2 regions of the Variovorax nivicola genome follow, and region 2 is predicted to be linked to the other one. Evidence: predicted binding sites of a transcription regulator. Region 2 holds the regulator's gene; the other holds the start of a gene.

Region 1 (10,563 bases), 380 kb from region 2:
GCCGGCCTGGTTGCCATGGCCCACCACGCCGTTGAACTGCGCGTTCTGGCCGGCCGCGTAGCGCTCCCACCATGCGAGCCGGTCGAGCAGCTTCTGTCCGACCTCGGGCGTCGCGGCGCGGCGCGTGAGCATGAATTCCACACCATGGATTTCTGGCGTCTCCGACAGGATGGCCGTGCCGCCATGGCGCACCAGCACGTCCATCGCCGCACCGAGCGCCGGGTTGGCGGTGATGGCCGAGAAACCGTCGGAGCCGCCGCATTCGAGCCCGATCTTCAGGTGATGCGCGCCCACGCGCGTGCGCCGCGCCGCATTGGCCTCGGGCAGCATTTCCTCGATTGCGCGGATGCCCGCCTCGATGGTCTGGCGCGTGCCGCCCACCTCTTGCATCACCAGCGTGCGCATCAGACGGCCTGCTTCGAGCCCTTGCGAATCGACCAGCGCATCGACCTGGTTGCGCTCGCAGCCCAGGCCCACGATCAGCACGCCGGCCAGGTTCGGATGGCGCGCGTAGCCCGCCAGCGTGCGGCGCAGCACGTCGAAATGCTCGCTCGGCGACGACATGCCGCAGCCGCTGGTCTGCGCGAAGGCGGCCACGCCATCCACGTTGGGAAACGCGGCCATGCGCTCGGGCGTGAAGTGCGCGGCGATGCGCTTGATGACCGTGGCCGAGCAGTTCACCGACGACAGGATGCCGATGAAGTTGCGCGTGCCGACGCCGCCGCCAGCCCGCTCGAAGCCCATGAAGGTCGCGCGCTCTGCAGCCGGCACGAAGTCCACCGGGCGCACGTCCTGGCAGAAGGCCGGATCGCGGTAGCTGTCGACCAGCGTGAGGTTGTGGCTGTGCACGTAGTCGCCGGCCTGCAGGTCGCGCGAGGCCACGCCGATCACCGTGTCGTACTTCTTCACTTCCTCGCCGGAGGCGATGGCGCGCGACGCGATCTTGTGACCGGCGGGAATCTGCGCCCTGGCGCGCACGCCGAACTCGGCGATCGTCTCGCCCAGGGCAATGGCGCTCTTGGCGACCAGCACGTTGTCGTTCGGGTGCAGGCGAAGCAGGGGGCTGTCGTTCATGGCGTGGCGTGGGGTTGCTTCGAGCAGGTTCGGATGCCGGTGGGCGAGGGCTTCATCAGCCCTTTTCCATCAGCTCCTTGAGGTTGAGCTTGCGGATCAGGTCGGTCTCTTGCCGGTACACGGTCTGCACGTACTTCTGGTATTCAGGGCCGTCCTGGTACATGACGGGCGCATCGATGCTTTCCGCCACCTTGCGGAATTCTTCGCTGTTGACGGCTGTGCGGAACGCATCGCGCAGCCGCTTCTCGACTGCGGGCGGCAGGCCCTTGGGCGCGCCGATGCCGTTGGGCGCTTCCACCACCACGTCGAAGCCGAGCTCCTTGAGCGTGGGCGTGTCCTTGAAGCGCGGCGTGCGCGCCTCGCCCCAGGTGGCGAGCAGGCGCAGCTTGCCGCTTTCCACATGCGGCGCCCACGAGCTGCTGTCGGCCAGCATGTCGACCTGTTCGCCCAGCACGTCCTGCAGCGCGGCCGAGCCGCCCTTGTAGGCGATGGCATTGAACTTCACGCCAGCGGCCTGCGCGAACTGCTCCATGCCCACGTGCGTTGCACCGCCGATGCCGGCGTGCGCATAGGTGATGGTGCCGGGCTGGGCCTTGGCCTGCGCCACCACGTCGCGCAGCGACTTGAACGGCGAGCGCGCCGGCACCGCGATGCCGAAGGTCTGGCCAGAAGTGCGCGCGAGGTAGGTGAGGTCTTTCAGCGGATCGAGCTGCACGGTGCCGATCTGGGAGAAGCGCGTGACCGAAATCGGTATCTGGCCGATGGTGTAGCCGTCGGGCCGCGCCGAGGCCAGGGCCTTGGTGCCGATCATTCCCGAGGCACCTGCGCGGTTCTCCAGCGCAATGGGCTGCCCGAGCTCGCGTGCGGCGATCTGGCAGATGATGCGCATCGACCGGTCGGCCGTGCCGCCCGCGGGCCACGGGCAGATGAATGTGAGGGGGCGTTCGGGGTAGTCGGCGGCCAGCGCGCGAGCGGGGACGGTGGCGAGCGCGGCGGCGCCGAGGCCGCCCAGCACGAGCTGACGCCGCGCCATGTTGCGAGGGGTTTTCATCGTTGTCTCCAGAAATCGTTGTTCGGCAAGCACAGCGGATTCTTCCGGAGACAATCATTGCCATCCAATGAAATAGCGGACTCTCTTCATGAGCTGCAGGTTATGAAGCAGAAAGCCCGCTCAAAGCGCCATGAGCCAGATCGACCGCGTTCTTCGTTCCAACCTCAAGCTGCGTCACCTGCAACTGCTGGTTGCGCTGGACGAGTTCCGCCACCTGGGGCGGGTGTCGGAGTTTCTTTCGATCACGCAGCCGGCCGTTTCGAAGATGCTGGCAGAGATCGAGCGCATGTTCGATCTGAAACTGTTTACGCGCTCCACGCGCGGCACCGAGCCCACGCCCTTCGGCGTCACGGTGGTGCGCTTTGCGCGCTCGGTGCTGGCCGACTATCAGCGCACGCGCGACGAGATCGACGCCGTGGCCAGCGGCGGTGCCGGCCGCACCAGTGTGGGCGCGATGGTGGTGGCCACGCCGAGCCTGCTCGTCAAGGCCATCCAGCAGCTCAAGAAGCAGTCGGCGCTGACCACCGTGATGGTGGAAGAGGGCGACCTCACGCGGCTGCTCCCCCGCCTGCGCGTAGGCGAGCTCGACCTGATCGTCGGCCGGCTGGAGCCCGGCTATGCCTCGCCAGACCTCGAAACCGAGGCCCTCTACACGGAGCCGATGTGCATCGTGGTGAGCCCCGGGCACCCGTTGGCGGAGGCTTCCAGGCCGAGCTGGAAGATGCTCGCCGAATTGCCCTGGGTGGTGCCCCCGCCGTGGGCTTCGTCGCGCTCGAAGCTGGCCCAGATGTTCTACAAGCACCGCCTCGTGCCGCCGGCGGACATCGTCGAGACCGCTTCGTTTCTCGTCACGCTGTCCGTCATGCATGAGCGGCCGGCCGTGGGGTTCCTGGCGCGAAGCGTCGCCCGGCACTTTGCGAAGCAGGGGCAGCTATGCATCCTGAAGATCAACGTGCCCATCGAGCTTCCGCCCGTGGGCATCATCACGCTGCGGGGGCGCTCGCAGACGCCCGCCAGTCAGCTCTTGATGGAGTGCCTGCGAAAGGTTGCGCCGCCGCGTTAGCGCAGCACCAGCACCGGAATGTGCGAGTGCGTCAGCACGTGCAGCGTCTCGCTGCCCATCAGCAGGCGCGCCAGGCTGCGCCGTCCGTGCGAGGCCATCACGATCAGGTCGCACTGCTGGTTCTTCGCGGTCGTGATGATGGCTTCGGCCACCTGGTTCGACTTCATGACGATGGCTTGCGGACTGCGAACGCCCTTGGCGACCGCAGTGGCCACGACCTTGTCGACCAGTTGCTGCGCGGCGCGGTCCGTGTGCTCCTGCGTGGCCTGTATGTCGCGCTGGCTCAGCATCATCGAGCCTTCGAAGTAGCCGACCGGTTCGATGTGCGCGACGGTGACGCTCACCAGTTCCGCGTTGGTCAACAGGGCCAGGTCGATGGCGGCGCTGACTGCTTGCTCCGACAGCGCGGAGCCGTCGGTTGCGACAAGAACACGCTTGTACATGGCAGGCTCCTTGGCCCCCGGCACCGCGGGTGCCCTCATGTTCAGTCTAGTTCGCGATTGCGGTCATGCAAGGCCCTTCATTTCTTCTTCCAGCTGCCGATAACCCCCCTTTGAGGACACAACAGAGGACCCAGATGCTGAATGCCATCAGTGCGACCGGCGGTGCGAGGAGCGGAGGCGACGTCAACGCCGAGATCGCGAAGATCCAGCGCCAGATCACGGCGACGCAGAAACAGATCAAGGAGACGCAGGGCCAGCTGCTCAGCGTGCCCGAGGGCGATGCGCGCAAGGCGATTCAGCAGCAGATCGAAGCGCTGGCAGCCCAGCTCGCCATGCTGCAGCAGCAGATGAATGCGCTGCGCACGGCCAGCGTTCAAAAGAGCGCGATGGCTTCGATGGACGAGAGCGGCAGCAGCAGTGGCAGCACATCGCAGCGCGCCAACGCCGGTGGTGCTGGTGGCACTTCGATCGGCAGCATGCTGGACGTGAAGGCCTGATTCAGCCCCCGCGCTCCGGCCACCGGTGCCGTGTGCCTCCCGAGCGCCGGTCCGCCTTCTCCATGACCGCACCCTGCGCGAGCAGCTGCTCTCCGCGCAGTTCCAGATGCTGCAGGCAGCGAAGAAAGGCATCGAGATCCGCGGGCTCGATGCCTTCGAGCAATTCGGTGTTCAGCCCCGCAATCCGCGGAAACAGCCTGCCGAACAGCTGCTGGCCCGAAGCGCTCAGCCGCACGTGCACTTCGCGGCGGTCCTGAGCGTCCTGCCGCCGCACCACCAGCTTCTTCTCGACCAGGCTGCGCAGCCCGCGCGAAGTGCGCACGCGGTCCAGGTGCAGGTGCGTGGCCAGCGTCGACGAAGTCATCTCGCCCTCCTGCGCGAGCGTGGCGATCATTCCCCACTCGCGGCGCGTGATGCCGAAGCCTCCTTCGACCAGGCGGGTCGCCATGCCGCTGCCCGAGCGCATGGCACGTGCCAGCCGGTACAGCAGCAGGTCGTTCAGGGAACGGGGCGCGCGCAACGCTGCTGCATCGGGAAAAGCTTGTTGCATACGGATGGAAAGTGGGGTGGGGAGTGTGGTTCGCCCGCCTCGGAGCACTGGTAGTGGATTAGATCAACTGTTTGCCCATACGTATAAACCGGTAACAAATTTGAACGAACGGAAACAGTCTTGGCGCGCGATTTTCGCCGTGAAAACTCGCGCGTTCCCGTTCACGACAACCGCTCGCAGGAGATCCGATGCCCGCATTTCTTTCCAGGCGCAAGCTCATCATGGCGTGGGGCATTGCCCTGGCCGCTTGCGCTCCCATGGTCCACGCCCAGGCGCCCGCCGCGCTGGACGGTGGTCCGCTCACCCTCGTGGTCGGCTATGCGCCGGGCGGCAGCACCGACCGCATCGCGCGCCTGATTGCCGACCGGCTCACGCCGAAGCTCGGCGTCAAGGTGAGCGTGGAAAACCGTCCGGGCGAGGGCGGCCGGCTCGCGGCCAAGGAAGTGAAGCGGGCCCCCGCTGGGCAGAACGTGCTGATGCTCGGCAACCCCGCCGTGATGGTGGTCGCGCCGCTGGTCTTCAAGGACGCGGGCTACGACCCTGACAAGGACTTCGTGCCCGTCTCGCAAGTCAGCAGCTACGACTTCGCGCTTGCGGTGGGCAACAAGCTCCAGCTCGACCGCGCGATGTTCCTCGTCAGCCGGCTGTGGGCGCATCCGGAAGAGGCGATTTTCGGCGTGCCTGCCACCGGCAGCCTGCCTCACTTCTTCGGCCTGATGGTGGGCGATGCGCTGAGCGTGCAGCCGCAGATCAAGGGTTACGGCGGCTCGGCGCCGCTGGCGGCCGACCTGAGCGGCGGCAGCCTGCCCATTGCCATCGATACGCTCGATTCGCTCTATCCCCAGCACGTGGCCGGCAAGATCCGCATCCTGGCCACCTCGGGCAAGAAGCGCGCGAGCTTCGCGCCCAACATTCCCATCTTCCGCGAAGCCGGCATGAAGATCGATGCCGACGGCTGGAACACCTTCTTCGCGCCCAGCACCATGCCGCCCGCCAAGGTGCAGCTGCTGGCCAACTCGATCCGCGACGTCATGAAAGACCCGGGGCTGCAGAAGGCGGCCGACGCGCTCTACATCACGCCCGTGGTCAGCAATGCGGCCGAGACTGCGCAGATGCTCAAGGCCTTTCGCGCGCAATGGGAGCCGGTCGTGCGCCGCTCCGGCTTTCAGCCCTGAGACTTTCTTTCGTCAGCTCGCAAGCGCCCGCATCTGCGCAATGAGATCGGCCTTGCCCTCGAAGCCGATGCCCGGCAGCGGCGGCAGCGTGACGTAGCCGTTGTCCACCTTCACGCCGTCGGGGAAGCCGCCGTAGGGCTGGAACAGATCGGGGTAGCTCTCGTTGCCGCCGAGCCCGAGGCCGGCCGCGATGGCCAGCGACATCTGGTGGCCACCGTGCGGAATGCAGCGCGAGGGCGACCAGCCGTGCGCCTTCAGCATGTCGAGCGTGCGCAGGTACTCCACCAGCCCGTAGCTCAGCGCGCAGTCGAACTGCAGCCAGTCGCGGTCGGGCCGCATGCCGCCGTGGCGGATGAGGTTGCGCGCATCCTGCATCGAGAACAGGTTCTCGCCCGTGGCCATCGGGCCGGCGTACACCTCGCCGAGCTTGGCCTGCAGCTCGTAGTCGAGCGGATCGCCGGCTTCCTCGTACCAGAACAGCGGGTACTGCGAGAGCGCGCGGCCGTAGTCGATGGCGGTCTTCAGGTCGAAGCGGCCGTTGGCGTCCACTGCCAGTTGCTGGCCGGGGCCGAGGATCTTCAGCACCGATTCGATGCGCTCGCAGTCTTCGGCCAGCGTGGCGCCGCCGATCTTCATCTTCACCACCGAGTAGCCGCGCTCCAGATAGCTGGTCATCTCGCGCTGCAGGCCTTCCACGCCCTTGCCGGGGTAGTAGTAGCCGCCCGCCGCGTAGACGAACACGCGCGGGTTGGGCGTGCCGGTGCCGTAGCGCTCGGCCAGCAGCTGGTACAGAGGTTTGCCCGCGATCTTGGCGGTCGCGTCCCACACGGCCATGTCGATGGTGCCCACGGCCACCGAGCGCTCGCCGTGGCCGCCGGGCTTCTCGTTGATCATCATGCGGGCCCAGATCTTGTGCGGATCGAGGTTGTCGCCGGTTTCGTCGAGCAGCGACGCGGGCTCGGCTTCGAGCAGTCGCGGCAGGAAGCGCTCGCGGATCAGCCCGCCCTGGCCATAGCGGCCGTTGGAGTTGAAGCCATAGCCGATGACGGGCTTGCCGTCGCGGATCACGTCGGTGACCACGGCCACGAGGCTCAGGGTCATCTTCGAGAAATCGATGTAGGCGTTGCGGATGTCCGACTTGATGGGGCGGGTGGATTCGAGGATGTTGACGATTTTCATGGTCGGGTTCGAGGGATGGGAAAGCGAAGAAACGTTCAGCGGTGCAGCGACGAGCCGCCGCAGATGGCGACGTCCTGCCCCGTGATGGCCGCCGCTGGCGGCGACAGAAGAAAGCCCACGAGCGCAGCGATTTCTTCGGGCTGTATCAGCCGGCCGATGGGCGGCATGCGCGGCGCACTGCCCGCGCGGGCCGGGTCCTGCAGCATTGAGGTTTGCGTTGCGCCGGGCGACACCACATTGACGGTCACGCCCTGTGCGGCTACCTCCGCCGCCCAGCTGCGCGCGAGCGCGATCAGCGCCGCCTTGGTCGCGGCGTACTGGCCACGACCGGGCAGGCCCTGTGCAACGCGGCTGCCGACGAACACGACGCGACCGTGGCCGCGCGCGGCCATCGCTGGCACGAGCGCATCGGCCAGCCGCGTGGCTGCGTCTACGTGCAGGCGCCACATCAGTTCGCCGCCCGCATGGTCGAGCGCGCCCAGCGGGCCGACGCGCAGCACGCCGGCCGCATGCACCAGCGCATCGGCGTCCTGAAGCGCGGCGGCTGTGCGCGCGATGGCATCGGCATCGCACAGGTCGACAGCCACATGCGCAAAGCGCGCGTGAGACGACAACGTGGGCGCTGCCAGGTCGAGCCCGCTCACGCGCCAACCCGCTTCGAGCAACTGCGACGCGATGGCGCGGCCGATGCCGCCGCTGCTGCCCGTCACCACCGCGTGCGGGGCAGTGGTGGCCTCATTCGACATGGATGTTGCCCTCCACGATGATCTTCTTCGAGCGCGCCATGTCGTCGGCCTGGAACTTCACGAAGTCCTCGACGCTGCCCGGCGTCAGCAGCAGGCCCTGCGCACCCAGCGTCTCGCGCATGTCGGTGCCGAGCGCCTTGTTGACTTCGGCATTCAGCCGCTGCGTGACGGCGGCCGGCAGCTTCGCCGGCCCCCACAGGCCATACCAGCTGTAGAACTCGTAGCCCGGAATGCTCTCGCCCACGGTGGGCACGTTCGGCAGGCTGGTGGCGCGTGTGGCCGAGGTGACGGCAATCACCTTCAGCATGCCGCTCTTGTGGTACTGCAGCGAGCCGAGGATGGGGTCGATGAAGCCGTCGATCTGCCCGCCGATCAGGTCCTGGAACGCGGGTGCCGTGCCCTTGTACGGCACGATCAGGTAGTCGAGTCCGCCGCCCGCGCGCTTGAGCAGTTCGGTCGAAAGGTGCCCGGCCGATCCGATGGAACCCACCGCGAAGGTCATCTTGCCGGGGTGCGCCTTGGCGTATGCGATGAGCGACTTCACGTCCGTCACCGGCAGGTTCTTGTTGACGGCCACCGACAGCGGCGCCTTGGCCACCAGCGCTACCGGGGTGAAGTCTTTCACCACCTCGTACGGCACGGACTTCATGGTCATCGGCGCCGTCGTGAAGGTCGAGGCGTTGAACAGCAGCGTGTAGCCGTCGGCCGGCGCCTTCGACACCACGTCGGCACCGATCACGCCGTTGCCGCCCGCGCGGTTCTCCACGATGAAGCTCTGGCCCGTCTGCTCGCCGAGCTTCTGCGCCAGCAGGCGGCCGATGGTGTCGAGCGTGCCGCCGGGCGGAAACGGAATCACCATGCGCACCGGGCGGCTGGGCCAGGTCTGGGCGAAGCCGGCGGTTGACGCTGCAGCCAGCGCGAGGGCGGCCAGCGTGGCCCGCAGGAAATGGTTGCGTTGCATGTCTCTTGTCTCCTTGTGGTTTTTCATCGGGGCAACGTGGCCCGTGGCTCAGTGCTTCGACAGGCCGGCCTGCTGCACGGCGGCGTGCAGCGCATCCATCTCGCGCGCGTTCGGCGCTTCGGTTGGCGGACGCACGGTGGCGTTGTCGAGCACGCCCGCCAGGAACATGCCGCCCTTCATGCGCGCATGCGCCTCGCCGGTCGGCTCGCCGCCGCCGTACACGGCATCTTTCAGCGGCGTGATGAGCGCCTGCACCGCCATTGCCTTCTTCAGGTCACCGGCCTTCACCGCGTTCCACAGGTCGATGATCAGTTGCGGAATGAAGGTCGCGAAGCCGACCAGCGCGCCGTCTACGCCCTGCACCATCGAGGCCAGCAGGTACTCGTCGTGGCAGGTCAGGATGGCCTTCGATGCATCGGCCTCGCGGATCGCCTGGATGTCGCGGGCGTACTTGTTCATGTCGCGCTGGCCGACCTTGAAGGCCTGCAGGTAGGGCAGGCGCGCCAGCTCGGCCAGCAGCTGCGACGAGTACGAGGCGCGCGTCCATGCCGGGTACACGTGGCAGACCAGGTCCAGCTCCGGCGCGGCGCGGTGGATGGCCTCGAAGTACTGCAGCGCATGGCCGGGCGTGAAGCCAAAGCGCAGCCAGTGGTGCGGCGGCATCACGTCGAGCGCCACCGCGCCCGCGGCCTGCGCGGCGCGTGCATGCTCGGCGGCCTCGGCCAGGCCCTCGCACACGATCGATGAAATCACCGGAGTGCGCCCGCGCAGCTCGTCGGCGACGATGCGCGTCACCTCGGCGCGCTCCGAAGGCGTCAGCGAAAACACTTCGCCGGTGTGGCCATTGGTCATGATCGCCACCACGCCGTCATGGCCGGCGAGCCACGAAGCCAGCTTGCGCAGTGCCGGTTCGTCGATGCGGTGATCGACCGTGAAGGGGCAGGAAATGGCGGGGATGATCCCGCGATAATTCGCGATGGAAGGCATGCTGTGTCTCCGTTGTGGTTCAAGGTGCAGGAATGGGTGCATCTTTTGCCGGCGGGGCGCGGGCCGTCCAATACTCGAATCGCATACAACTATTCAACTGCGCTGCGCATGGGCCCCGGCAACCGACCCCTCGACCTCGAATGGCTGGAAGATTTCCTGGCCCTGGCCGAGTCCGGCAATTTCTCGCGTGCCGCGCAGGCGCGCTCCATTGCGCAGCCCGCCTTCAGCCGCCACATCCGGTCGCTGGAGGAGTGGGTGGGGGTCGACCTGTTCGACCGCAGCGGGCACCCGACCGCGCTCACGGCGGCGGGCAAGCGCTTTCAGCCCCTGCTGCAGGAAGTGCTCGCGGGCCTTGAAGCCGCCCGCATCAAGGCCCGCGCCGCACACGACCTCGACGCCGCCAGCCTGAGCTTCGCCGCCACGCACGTGCTGTCGCTCACATTCTTTCCGCGCTGGCTGGGCAGCGTGGAGTCGCGCCTGAGCATGGGCCCGATCCAGACCGTTTCCGACAGCTCGTACGCCTGCGAAGACCTGATGCTGCAGCGCCGCGTGCAGTTCGTGCTGTGCCACGGGCACGCGGGTGCGCCGGGGCGGCTCGACGACACCGGTTACCCGGTTCAGCGTTTGAGCGAAGACGTGCTGGTGCCTGTGAGCGCGCCCGATGCGAACGGCGCGCCGCTGCATGCGCTGGGCGCCGGCCAGTCGCCCGCTGTGCTGGCCTACAGCGATGCCTCGGGACTGGGCCGGATCATGCGGGCCATGCAGGACAGCGAGTTCGGCAAGGACTTCGCCGCGTCGCTGTCGATCGTTTTCACGGCCCACCATGCCGCGCTGCTG
Region 2 (10,563 bases):
TGAGCCAGAACGCTGCCGGGGCCGCGGACCCCACCAACACCGCCGAAGAACTGCTGGGCCGCATCGGCCAGCTCACGCGCCAGCTGCGCGAAGGCCTGCGCGAGCTGGGCCTCGACAAGCAGGTGGCCAAGGCCGCGCAAGCCATTCCGGATGCGCGCGACCGCCTGAGCTACGTAGCCGCCACCACCGAGCGTGCCGCGCACCGTGCACTGAACGCCATCGACGTTGCACAGCCGCTGCAGGAAGCACTGGCCAGCGATGCCAAGGGCCTCAGCAAGCGCTGGGACCTGTGGTTCGAAAACCCCATCGAGCTCGACCATGCGCGCGAACTCGTGCTCGACACGCGCAGCTACCTCAACGAGGTGCCGGAGCGTGCCGGCGCGATCAACTCGCAGCTGATGGAAATCCTGATGGCGCAAGACTTCCAGGATCTGACCGGCCAGGTCATCAAGAAGATGATGGAAGTGGTCAACGACGTCGAGACGCAATTGCTCCAAGTGCTGATCGACAACTCCGCGCCCGAGAAGCGCCAGGAGGCTGCGCACAGCCTGCAGAACGGCCCGCAGGTCAAGCCCGGCAACCCCGATGCGGTGACCGACCAGGCGCAGGTCGACGACCTGCTGGAGAGCCTCGGATTTTGAGTTTCCAAGCCCTGCCTATTGTCCGAATAGCAGGGCGATAAGGGCCCTTATCGGCAGATTGTTCCGGACGACCGAATTCAATAATTTGGTCATGAGCAAGGCGTACTTCGCCACTGCTGGTTCGGAGCATGAATGGCTGAGGAAAGCGATCTCGAAAAAACGGAACCCGCCTCCGAGCGACGCCTGGAAAAGGCGCGCGAGGAAGGCAACGTAGCCCGTTCGCGCGAGCTCACCACCTTCGTCATGCTGGGCACCGCATGCGCGGGGCTGTGGTTCGCAGGGGAGTCGCTGGGCACGAGCATGAGCGGTGCGCTGCACCGCGGCCTGCAGTTCGACCGCGCCAGCGCCTTCGATCCCTCGCACATGCTGGCCCAGACCGGGCTGATGGCGATGCACACGCTGACGGCCATCGGCCCGCTGTTCGCGATGATGATCGTCGCCGCCGTGGTCGCGCCGCTGATGCTCGGCGGCTGGCTGTTCTCCACCAAATCGGTGGGGCCGAACTTCAGCAAGCTCAATCCGCTGGCCGGCATCGGCCGCATGTTTTCTGCGCAGTCGCTGGCCGAGCTGTTCAAGGCGCTGGCCAAGTCGGCGCTGATCGGCGGCGTGGCGTGGTGGGTGGTGTCGCGCGACATCGGCGCGCTGATGGACCTGATGGCGCAGCCCGCGCACTACGCTCTGCCGCATGCAATGGTGCTGGTGGCCAAGCACTGCGCGCTGATCGCGGCCACGCTCTTTCTCGTGGCGCTGATCGACGTGCCCTTCCAGCTCTGGAGCTACTACCGCAAGCTGCGCATGTCGCGCGAAGACCTGCGCCAGGAGCACAAGGAAAGCGAAGGCGATCCGCACATCAAGGCAGCGATCCGCCGCCAGCAACAGCAGATGGCACGCCGCCGGATGATGGCCGAGGTGCCCAAGGCAGACATCGTGCTGACCAACCCCACGCACTTTGCGGTGGCGCTCAAGTACACCGACAGCGGCATGCGCGCGCCGCGCGTGGTGGCCAAGGGCACCGAGCTGGTGGCCGCGCGCATCCGCGAGCTGGCGATGGAGCACAAGGTTGCGATTCTCGAAGCGCCGCCGCTCACGCGTGCGCTCTACAAGCACACGAAGCTGGGCGATGAGATCCCGGCGGGCCTGTACACCGCGGTGGCCGAGGTGCTGGCCTGGGTGTACCAGCTCAGGCGCTGGAAGACCGAGGGCGGCGACGCCCCGCGCACGCCGACCGACCTGCCGGTGCCCGAAGACCTTCAATACACAGTGGAAGCCGCATGAACGCGATGACAAACCTGATGCGTCTGCCGACGCGTCTGTTCTCCGGCTCGCAGTTCAAGGGGTTGGCCGGGCCGATTCTCATCATCCTCATCCTGAGCATGATGGTGCTGCCGCTGCCGCCCTTCCTGCTCGACCTGCTGTTCACCTTCAACATCGCCATGTCGGTGATGGTGCTGCTGGTGAGCATGTACACGATGAAGGCGCTGGACTTCGCGGCCTTCCCTGCCGTGCTGCTGTTCTCGACGCTGCTGCGCCTGTCGCTGAACGTGGCGTCCACGCGCGTGGTGCTGATGCACGGCCACACCGGGCCCGATGCGGCGGGCAAGGTGATCGAGGCCTTCGGGCACTTCCTTGTGGGCGGCAATTTCGCGGTGGGCGTGATGGTCTTCATCATCCTCGTGCTCATCAACTTCATGGTGATCACCAAGGGCGCGGGGCGCATTGCCGAGGTGGGCGCGCGCTTCATGCTCGACGCGATGCCGGGCAAGCAGATGGCCATCGACGCCGACCTCAACGCCGGCCTGATCGGCGAGGACGTGGCTCGCAAGCGCCGCACCGAGGTTGCGCAAGAGGCCGACTTCTACGGCTCGATGGACGGCGCCAGCAAGTTCGTGCGCGGCGACGCGATCGCGGGCCTGCTCATCATGGTGATCAACATCATCGGCGGGCTGGTGGTCGGCATGCTGCAGCACGGGCTCGACTTTTCCACCGCCGGCAAGACCTACACGCTGCTGGCCATCGGCGACGGCCTGGTGGCGCAGATTCCGGCGCTCGTGATTTCCACCGCCGCCGGCGTGATCGTGTCGCGCGTGACCACCGATGAAGACGTGGGCAGCCAGCTCACGGGCCAGCTGTTTTCCAACCCGCAGGTGCTGTTTCTCACGGCCGGCATCGTCGGCCTGCTGGGCATGATCCCGGGCATGCCGAACCTGGCCTTCCTGCTGATCGCGGGCGGCCTGGTGTGGCTGGGCCGCCGGCTGGTGCTGCGCAAGCCGCAGGAAGCCGCGCAGAAGGCAGCCGCCGCAGCGCAGGCCGCGAACCCCGCGCCCTCGGCCGAGATGGAAGAAGCGACGTGGGACGACGTTGCAATGGTCGACCCGCTGGGCATGCAGGTCGGCTACCGCCTCATTCCGCTGGTGGACCAGTCGCAGCAGGGTGAGCTGCTGGGCCGCATCAAGAGCATTCGCAAGAAGATTGCGCAGGAAGTCGGCTTCCTGGTGCCGGTGGTGCACATCCGCGACAACCTGGAGATCAAGCCCAACACCTACGTCATCAGCCTGAAGGACGTGGAGATCGGGCGCGGCGAGGCCTTCCCCAACCAGTGGATGGCCATCAACCCGGGGCAGGTGACGGGCACGCTGCCCGGCACGCCCACGCGCGACCCGGCCTTCGGCCTCGCGGCGGTGTGGATCGACGCCAGCCTGCGCCAGCAGGCGCAGGTGCAGGGCTACACGGTGGTCGATGCCTGCACGGTGATGGCCACGCACCTGAACCACCTGATACAGACGCATGCTGCGGAACTGCTGGGCCGCCAGGAAGTGCAGCAACTGCTCGACCAGATCGCCAAGACCGCGCCCAAGCTCACGGAAGACCTGGTGCCCAAGGTGCTGTCGCTGAGCACGCTGCACAAGGTGCTGCAGAACCTGCTCGACGAAGAGGTGCCCATCCGCGACATGCGCACCATTCTCGATGTGATGGCCGAGCACGCGCCGACCATCAAGGACCCGACCGAACTGACCACGCTCACGCGCCTGGCGCTGGGCCGCGCCATCACGCAGCAGCTGTTCCCGGGCGACACCGAAATGCAGGTGATTGGCCTCGACGGCTCGCTCGACGGCGTGCTGCAGCAGGCCCTTACCAACAGCAGTGGCATCGAGCCGGGCATTGCCGACAACCTGCTGCGGCAGGCGCAGGCCGCAATCGTGCGCCAGGAGCAGATGGGCCTGGCGCCGGTGCTTGTGGTGCAGCACGCGCTGCGCGTGCTGCTGTCGAGATTCCTGCGGCGCAGCCTGCCGCAGCTGAAAGTGCTTTCGCATGCGGAGATTCCTGACTCCCGCACCATCAAGATCACCACCGCCATCGGAGGACGAGGTTGAATTCCAAGCAGACCGACGTGCGCACCACCGCGCGCAAATTCGTCGCGGCCACCAGCCGCGAAGCCCTGAGGATGGTGAGGGAGGCGCTGGGCGCCGACGCCATCGTGCTGACGCATCGGCAGATGGCCGAGGGAGTGGAAATCGTCGCCATGGTCGAAGGCGAAGTGCAGGGAGTGTTGAAAGACACCGCACCTGCGCCTGCACATGCGCCCGCGAAGCCCGTGGCGATCGCGGCGCCTGCCGCACCGGCTGCGCCTGCGGCGCCGGTCCCGGTACCCGCACCCGCCGACAGCGTGCTCACCGAACTGCACTCCATGCGCGGAATGATCGAAGAGCAACTCGCCAGCGTCGTGTGGAACGACAAGCAGCGCCGCGACCCGGTGCGCGGCCGCTTGCTGCGCACGCTGCTCGGCGCGGGCTTCAGCGCGGGCCTGTCGAAGGCCATGCTGGAGAAGATGCCCACGGGCCAGACCTACGCCGAAGGCATGGCCTATGTGCGTTCGGAACTGATCCGCGCCGTGCCAGTGCATGAAGACGAAGACGCGCTGTTCGCGCAGGGCGGCGTGTATGCCCTGATGGGCCCGACCGGCGTAGGCAAGACCACCACCACCGCCAAGCTCGCCGCGCGCTGCGTGATGCGCTTCGGTGCCGACAAGCTCGCGCTGGTGACCACCGACAGCTACCGCATCGGCGCCTACGAGCAGCTGCGCATCTACGGCCAGATCCTCAACGTGCCGGTGTACGCCGTGAAGGATGCGGCCGACCTGCACCTGGTGCTGCAGGACCTGCGCGACAAGCACATGGTGTTGATAGACACCGTCGGCATGAGCCAGCGCGACCGTGCCGTATCGGAACAGATCGCGATGCTGGGCCAGAGCCAGCGGCCCGTGAAGCGGCTGCTGCTGCTCAACGCCACCAGCCACGGCGACACGCTCAACGAGGTGGTGCACGCCTACCGCCACGGCAACGAGCTCACCGGCTGCATCTTCACCAAGGTCGACGAGGCCACGCATCCGGGCGCGCTGATCGACACCGTGATTCGCCACCGCCTGCCGGTGCACTACATCTCCAGCGGCCAGAAGGTGCCCGAGAACCTGATGCAGGCCGACCGCGCGCAGCTGGTGGACAGCGTGTTCCAGCCGCGCCAGCACAGCCCGCTGTTCGTGCCCGCGGAAAACGATCTGCACGAAGAGCCAACGGGCGCAGGCCCATCGGCGCAAGTTGTGCAGGCGCAGGGCGAGACCGATCGCCTGCGGCTGAAGTACCAGAACCTGATTCGCGCCATGGCGCACGACGCGCAAGAGCTCGCCACCACCGCGAGCGCGCTGGCCGGCGCGCAGATCGGCTTCGAGCGTTCGCGCGCACTCTGGCGCCAGGCCGGCGACGAAGGCACTGGCCAGAAGGCCGTGCTGCACGACCTGATGGTGCACGCGCGCAGCGAAGTGGCCGCCGGCTGCGAGACCCATGTGCTCGCGCTGTGCGGCCAAGTCGGGCTGCGCTCGAACGAAGGCGGCGACGCTTATGAATGCCATGGCAGCCTGCTGCTGTCGGACCGCACGGGCCTGCCGCTGGCAGCGCCGAACCAGTGGCTGTCGACCGCCGCCACGCGCGGCATGAAGGACGCCGCGCGCAAGCCCGGCGCGCGCCAGGTGCCGTGGCTGCGCCAGCAGGACTTCGGCCACAAGCCGCTGGTGCACTTGCTGACGAGGCTGCCCGGCATCGAGGCCATGGTGCAGTGGCAGGCCGTGGGCCAGCGCTGGTTGGCACGCGCGCCGGGCTCCACCGCGGTGATCGACGTGCGCACCGGCGCACCCGACACGCTCGCGCGCATGGACTTCGAATTCGGCGAGGAGCGGCCCGTGCACTTTCGCGGCAAGGCCGCGTTGCGGAGCGAGGCGCATGCCGACGTGGTGCTGCGCTTCAACGCAGCCGCCATGGCGGCGGGCATCGGGCGCGATGCGATGCCCGCGCTGCGCTGCGTCGCCACGCGGGTGGTCGATGCGCGCACCGGCAACGTGCTGGCGCAGGGTCATGCGCTGTCGAACATCGGCATGGACGTTTCCACGCAGCAGCTCGCGCAATGGCAGGGCTGGGCCAGCGACGCCGAGCCCTGCTTCCGACTGCTGCGCGACGGTGTGCAGATGGTCGGCGGCATCGGCGAGCTGGGCGATCCGGACATCATGAAGCGGCTGCTGATCGCCGGGCAGATGACCACCACCGTGTGGCGTCTGCTGCAGGCCGAAGGCGATTGGGCCGACCGCACGCGCGCGTTGCTGGGCCAGCTCACGGGGCGCCCGGCGCGCAACGGTCGGGCCATGAGCGGCAGTGCGCTGTATGCGGGCGTGGGCAAGCTCTTTCTGCTGCTGGAGGCGCTGGGCACCGAGTCGACCGCTCCCGTGCAGGCGTCGCGTGCGCTGGAGAAGTCGGAGAAATTGGAGAGATTGGGTTGAGGGCGCAGGAATGAACAAGCTGGTTGCGGATCAGGCCGACGGACTGCGGCGCATGCTCGCACCGACGCATGCGCGCGTGGTTGCCGTCGCCGGCCTGGGGCAGGGCGCGGGGAGCACCACGGCCGCGATGAATCTCGGTGTGGCACTGACCCTGCAGGGTCGCAACGTGCTGCTGCTGGACGAGCATTGCCCGACCGTGGGTTCGGCCTGCGAGGTGTGGGACATCGATCCGCTGGGGAATCTGGCCGATGTAGTGAGCCAGCGCCTGACGCTGGACGGCGCCAATGTCAAGGCAGCTTGCGGCGTGCACGTGCTGCCCGCGCCGCCTGATGTGGTGGACGGTGTGATGGACGACGCGATCGACCCGCGCAAGTTCTGGCACGACGGCGTGGTCATCGTCGATGCGGCTTTCGACGCCGAGGGCCGGCTGTCGGCACTCGCGCAGGGCGCGGACGATCTGCTGCTGGTGCTGCAGCCGCACCCAGCCTCCATCACCGCGGCCTATGCGGGCATCAAGCGGCTGCACCACGCGCACGGCCTCAAGCAGATGCGCTTCCTGGTCAACGGCGCGGCCGATGTGGTGGCTGCGCGCCAGATCATGAGCAACCTCGCGCATGCCGCCAGCCGCTATCTCGCGCTGCTGTTGCAGCCCGCGGGCTGGGTGCGCTTCGACCCGCTCGTTGCCGACGCGTGGCGCCTGAAGCAGACCATCGTCGAGGCCTTTCCCGCGAGCCATGCCGCTGTCGACTTCCGGCGCATTGCCGGCGAGATGGACCGCTGGCCGTGGCGCGCGGTCGAGCCGCTGCAGGCCGTGGCCTGAGCCCGCCGACCCGGACAACCCAAGAAGGACGGCCGTGTACACCGCACAGGGAACCATCGAGAAATCACATCTGCTGGCGCAGCACCAGCCGCTGGTGCGCCGCATCGCGCTGCAGATGATGGCCAAGCTGCCGGCCAGCGTGGAGCTGGACGACCTGATCCAGGCCGGCATGCTGGGCCTGCTGGACGCCTCCAGCCGCTACCAGGACAACCGCGGCGCGCAGTTCGAGACCTTCGTCAGCCAGCGCATCCGCGGCGCCATGCTCGACGAGTTGCGCGCCAACGACTGGGGCTCGCGCGGCCTGCGCCAGTCGGCGCGCGGCGTCGAGAAGGCGATCCAGGCACTGGGCCACAAGCTCGGGCGTTCTCCCACTGAGGGGGAGATTGCCAAGGAGCTGAAGATGGACCTGGAGGCGTATCAGTCGCTGCTGCAGGAGATCCAGGGCTGCCAGTTGGTGTACGTCGAAGACTTCTCCAAGGACGACCCGGACAGCCCGTTTCTCGACAGCCATTCGCAAGATGCGCGCAAGGACCGGCGCGGCAGCGACGATCCGCTCGAGCAGTTGCTGGAAAGCGGCTTCCGGCATCAGCTGGTGGACGCCATCGGTGCGCTGCCGGAGCGCGACCAGCTGCTGCTGAATCTCTACTACGAGGAAGAGCTGAACCTGCGGGAGATCGGCGCGATCCTGGAGGTGAGCCAGTCGCGCGTGTGCCAGTTGCACAGCCAGGCGATCAGCAGGCTGCGGGCGAAGCTGAAGGATGTGCTCTAGAGGTCACGCCGTTCGCCATTAGGCGTTGTCCGTCAGCCATCCGCGCCCATCGCTGGCGCGCCATGCCCGCTCGAGCGGCAAAGCTCGGGCCCTTGCCAAAGACTCCCAAGCAACCCTCTGCACGGCTCCACGCCGACCGCCCCGACCGCCCTGATCGCCCCATCGGCGACTACGCGCTCATCGGCTCGACCCACAGCGCGGCGCTGGTGCATCGCGGCGGCGACATCGAATGGCTGTGCCTGCCGCGCTTCGATTCGGCCGCGATGTTCGCCAGCCTGCTCGGCGATGAGCGCAACGGCCACTGGACGATGCGCGCCAAAGACCGCAAGGCGCGCGTCACGCGGCGCTATCTGCCCGGCACCGTGGTGCTCGAAACCACGATCCGCACGGCCCAGGGGACGGCCATCGTCACCGACTTCATGCCGCGCCCCGCGCTCGATGGCACGCATGAGGTGGTGCGCATCGTGCAGGGCGTGCGCGGCACGGTCGCCATGCACACCGAGTTCCGCATCCGCTTCAACTACGGCGGGTGGTGCCCCTGGATGGAGCGGCGGGACGGCGCGGTGTTTGCCACGGCCGGGCCGGACTCGGTGCGCATCAGCTCCGGCGTGCCGCTGACCAACGAGAACTTCGCGAGCTTTGCCGACTTCACCGTGTCCGCGGGGCAGGCCATCGCATTCAGCCTCGACTGGTTTCCCTCGCACCTGAAGCCGCCGGTAACGCGCGACGCCAGCGCGCTGCTGGCACGCACCGTCGCCGAGTGGAGCGCGTGGACCGGTCGCTGCGGCTACCAAGGCGAGTTTCGCGAGCCGGTGATGCGCTCGCTGCTCACGCTCAAGGCGCTCACCTACGAGCCCACCGGCGGCATCGTCGCCGCGCCGAGCACCTCGCTGCCCGAGCTGCCGGGCGGCGAGCGCAACTGGGACTACCGCTTCTGCTGGCTGCGCGACGCGGCGCTCACGCTCTACGCGCTGATCGGTTCGGGCTATGTAGAGGAAGCCAGCGCCTGGCGCTGGTGGCTGATGCGCGCGGTGGGCGGTTCGCCCGAAGAGCTGCAGGTGATGTACGGCCTGCACGGCGAACGCTCGCTCACCGAGCTCGAGCTCGGCTGGCTGCCGGGCTACGAAGACAGCCGCCCGGTGCGCATCGGCAATGGCGCGCACGGGCAGCGGCAGCTCGATGTGTACGGCTCGGTCATCGCGGCCTTTCATGCGGCGCGCAAGGCCGGGCTGGCGGACATGGACAAGGTGTGGCCGCTGGAGCGCGCCATCGCGAAGCACCTGATGGTGCTGTGGAAGGAGCCCGACTGCAGCCTGTGGGAAGTGCGCGGCGAGCCGCGCCACTTCGTGCATTCCAAGATCATGTGCTGGCTGGCCTTCGACCGGATGATCGCGAGCGCGACGGAGTACGGGCTCGAAGGCCCTGTCGAGCGCTGGCGCGAGGTGCGCGACGAGATCCACGCCGAGGTCTGCGCGCGCGGCTACGACGCCGCGAGCAATTCATTCGTGCAGTACTACGGCGCCGACACGGTGGATGCGGCGCTACTGTGGATGCCGCTGATCGGCTTTCTGCCGATTCACGACGCACGCGTGCAAGGCACCATCGCGCGCATCGAAAAGGAGCTGATCTTCAATGGGCTGGTGTACCGCTATCGCACCGAAAAAGGCGTGGACGGCCTCGAAGGCGGGGAGGGAGCGTTTCTCGCGTGCAGCTTCTGGCTGTCGAACGTGTACGTGGCCATGGGCAAGCTGCGCAAGGCGCGGGCCCTGTTCAAGCGCCTGCTGGCGCTGGGCAACGACCTGGGCCTGTTTGCCGAGGAATACGACCCAGTGGCGCAGCGGCAGCTCGGCAATTTTCCGCAGGCGTTTTCGCACATCGGGCTGATCAACAGCGCGCATGCGCTGGTGTCGGCGGCCGGTGGCGTGTGGGAGCTGGCGGACCTCGATGGCAAGGCGGCGTCGAAGAAGACAGCAAAGAAGGTGGCAAAGAAAGCGCCGGTCAGGCGGAGACTTTCACGCAGGCGTTCTTCGAGCGCTGAATGAGCCGCGCGCCTATGTTGGCGACGATGAGCGGCACCGGTACGTCGATGTCGGCGCGCAGCACGTCGGCTTCGGTGGCTTCGGGCTTTTCCAGTGTCTGCAGCTGGCTGTCGAGCAGCGCTGCAGGCATGTAGTGCCCGGTGCGTTGTTCCATTCGCTGCCGCACGAGCGCGGGCGGCCCGTCGAGAAACACGAATTGCAGTTCGGGCGACGCGGCGCGCAGCCGGTCGCGGTAGGCGCGCCGCAGGGCAGAGCAGGCCACCACCACGCCGCGCGGCGCGGCCGTGCAATCGGCAAGGCTTGCACCAACGCGGTCGAGCCAGGGCCAGCGGTCTTCGTCGGCGAGCGGCAGGCCGGCGCGCATGCGGGCCACGGCCTCGGGCATGTGCAGGTCGTCGGCGTCGACCCACGGCAGGCCGAACAACTGCGCCAGCCCGGCGGCCACGCTGCTCTTGCCGGTGCCCGACACGCCC

Evidence for each region. Region 2 encodes FliA, which starts transcription of late flagellar genes. Its sites were predicted from a motif close to CTAAAGTTTNNNNNNNNNNNGCCGNTA; they were not measured.
Region 1: a site for FliA is predicted at 3,707-3,733, ahead of ACSFBF_RS10610 (FlxA-like family protein). Genes of this name have one in related genera too.

The regions. Positions count from the first base shown of each region.
Region 1 covers NZ_JBPJZK010000002.1:428,689-439,251, forward strand. The annotation lists gene ACSFBF_RS10590 (UxaA family hydrolase) at 1-1,074, opposite strand, end outside; gene ACSFBF_RS10595 (tripartite tricarboxylate transporter substrate binding protein) at 1,130-2,125, opposite strand; gene ACSFBF_RS10600 (LysR substrate-binding domain-containing protein) at 2,256-3,188, shown strand; gene ACSFBF_RS10605 (universal stress protein) at 3,185-3,631, opposite strand; gene ACSFBF_RS10610 (FlxA-like family protein) at 3,766-4,128, shown strand; gene ACSFBF_RS10615 (MarR family winged helix-turn-helix transcriptional regulator) at 4,130-4,678, opposite strand; gene ACSFBF_RS10620 (tripartite tricarboxylate transporter substrate-binding protein) at 4,867-5,853, shown strand; gene ACSFBF_RS10625 (mandelate racemase/muconate lactonizing enzyme family protein) at 5,866-7,032, opposite strand; gene ACSFBF_RS10630 (SDR family NAD(P)-dependent oxidoreductase) at 7,068-7,778, opposite strand; gene ACSFBF_RS10635 (Bug family tripartite tricarboxylate transporter substrate binding protein) at 7,768-8,739, opposite strand; gene ACSFBF_RS10640 (dihydrodipicolinate synthase family protein) at 8,788-9,726, opposite strand; gene ACSFBF_RS10645 (LysR family transcriptional regulator) at 9,835-10,563, shown strand, end outside.
Region 2 covers NZ_JBPJZK010000002.1:807,346-817,908, forward strand. The annotation lists gene cheZ (protein phosphatase CheZ) at 1-641, shown strand, start outside; gene flhB (flagellar biosynthesis protein FlhB) at 774-1,916, shown strand; gene flhA (flagellar biosynthesis protein FlhA) at 1,913-4,012, shown strand; gene flhF (flagellar biosynthesis GTPase FlhF) at 4,009-6,462, shown strand; gene ACSFBF_RS12475 (MinD/ParA family ATP-binding protein) at 6,473-7,282, shown strand; gene ACSFBF_RS12480 (RNA polymerase sigma factor FliA) at 7,317-8,051, shown strand; gene ACSFBF_RS12485 (glycoside hydrolase family 15 protein) at 8,144-10,093, shown strand; gene ACSFBF_RS12490 (gluconokinase) at 10,050-10,563, opposite strand, start outside.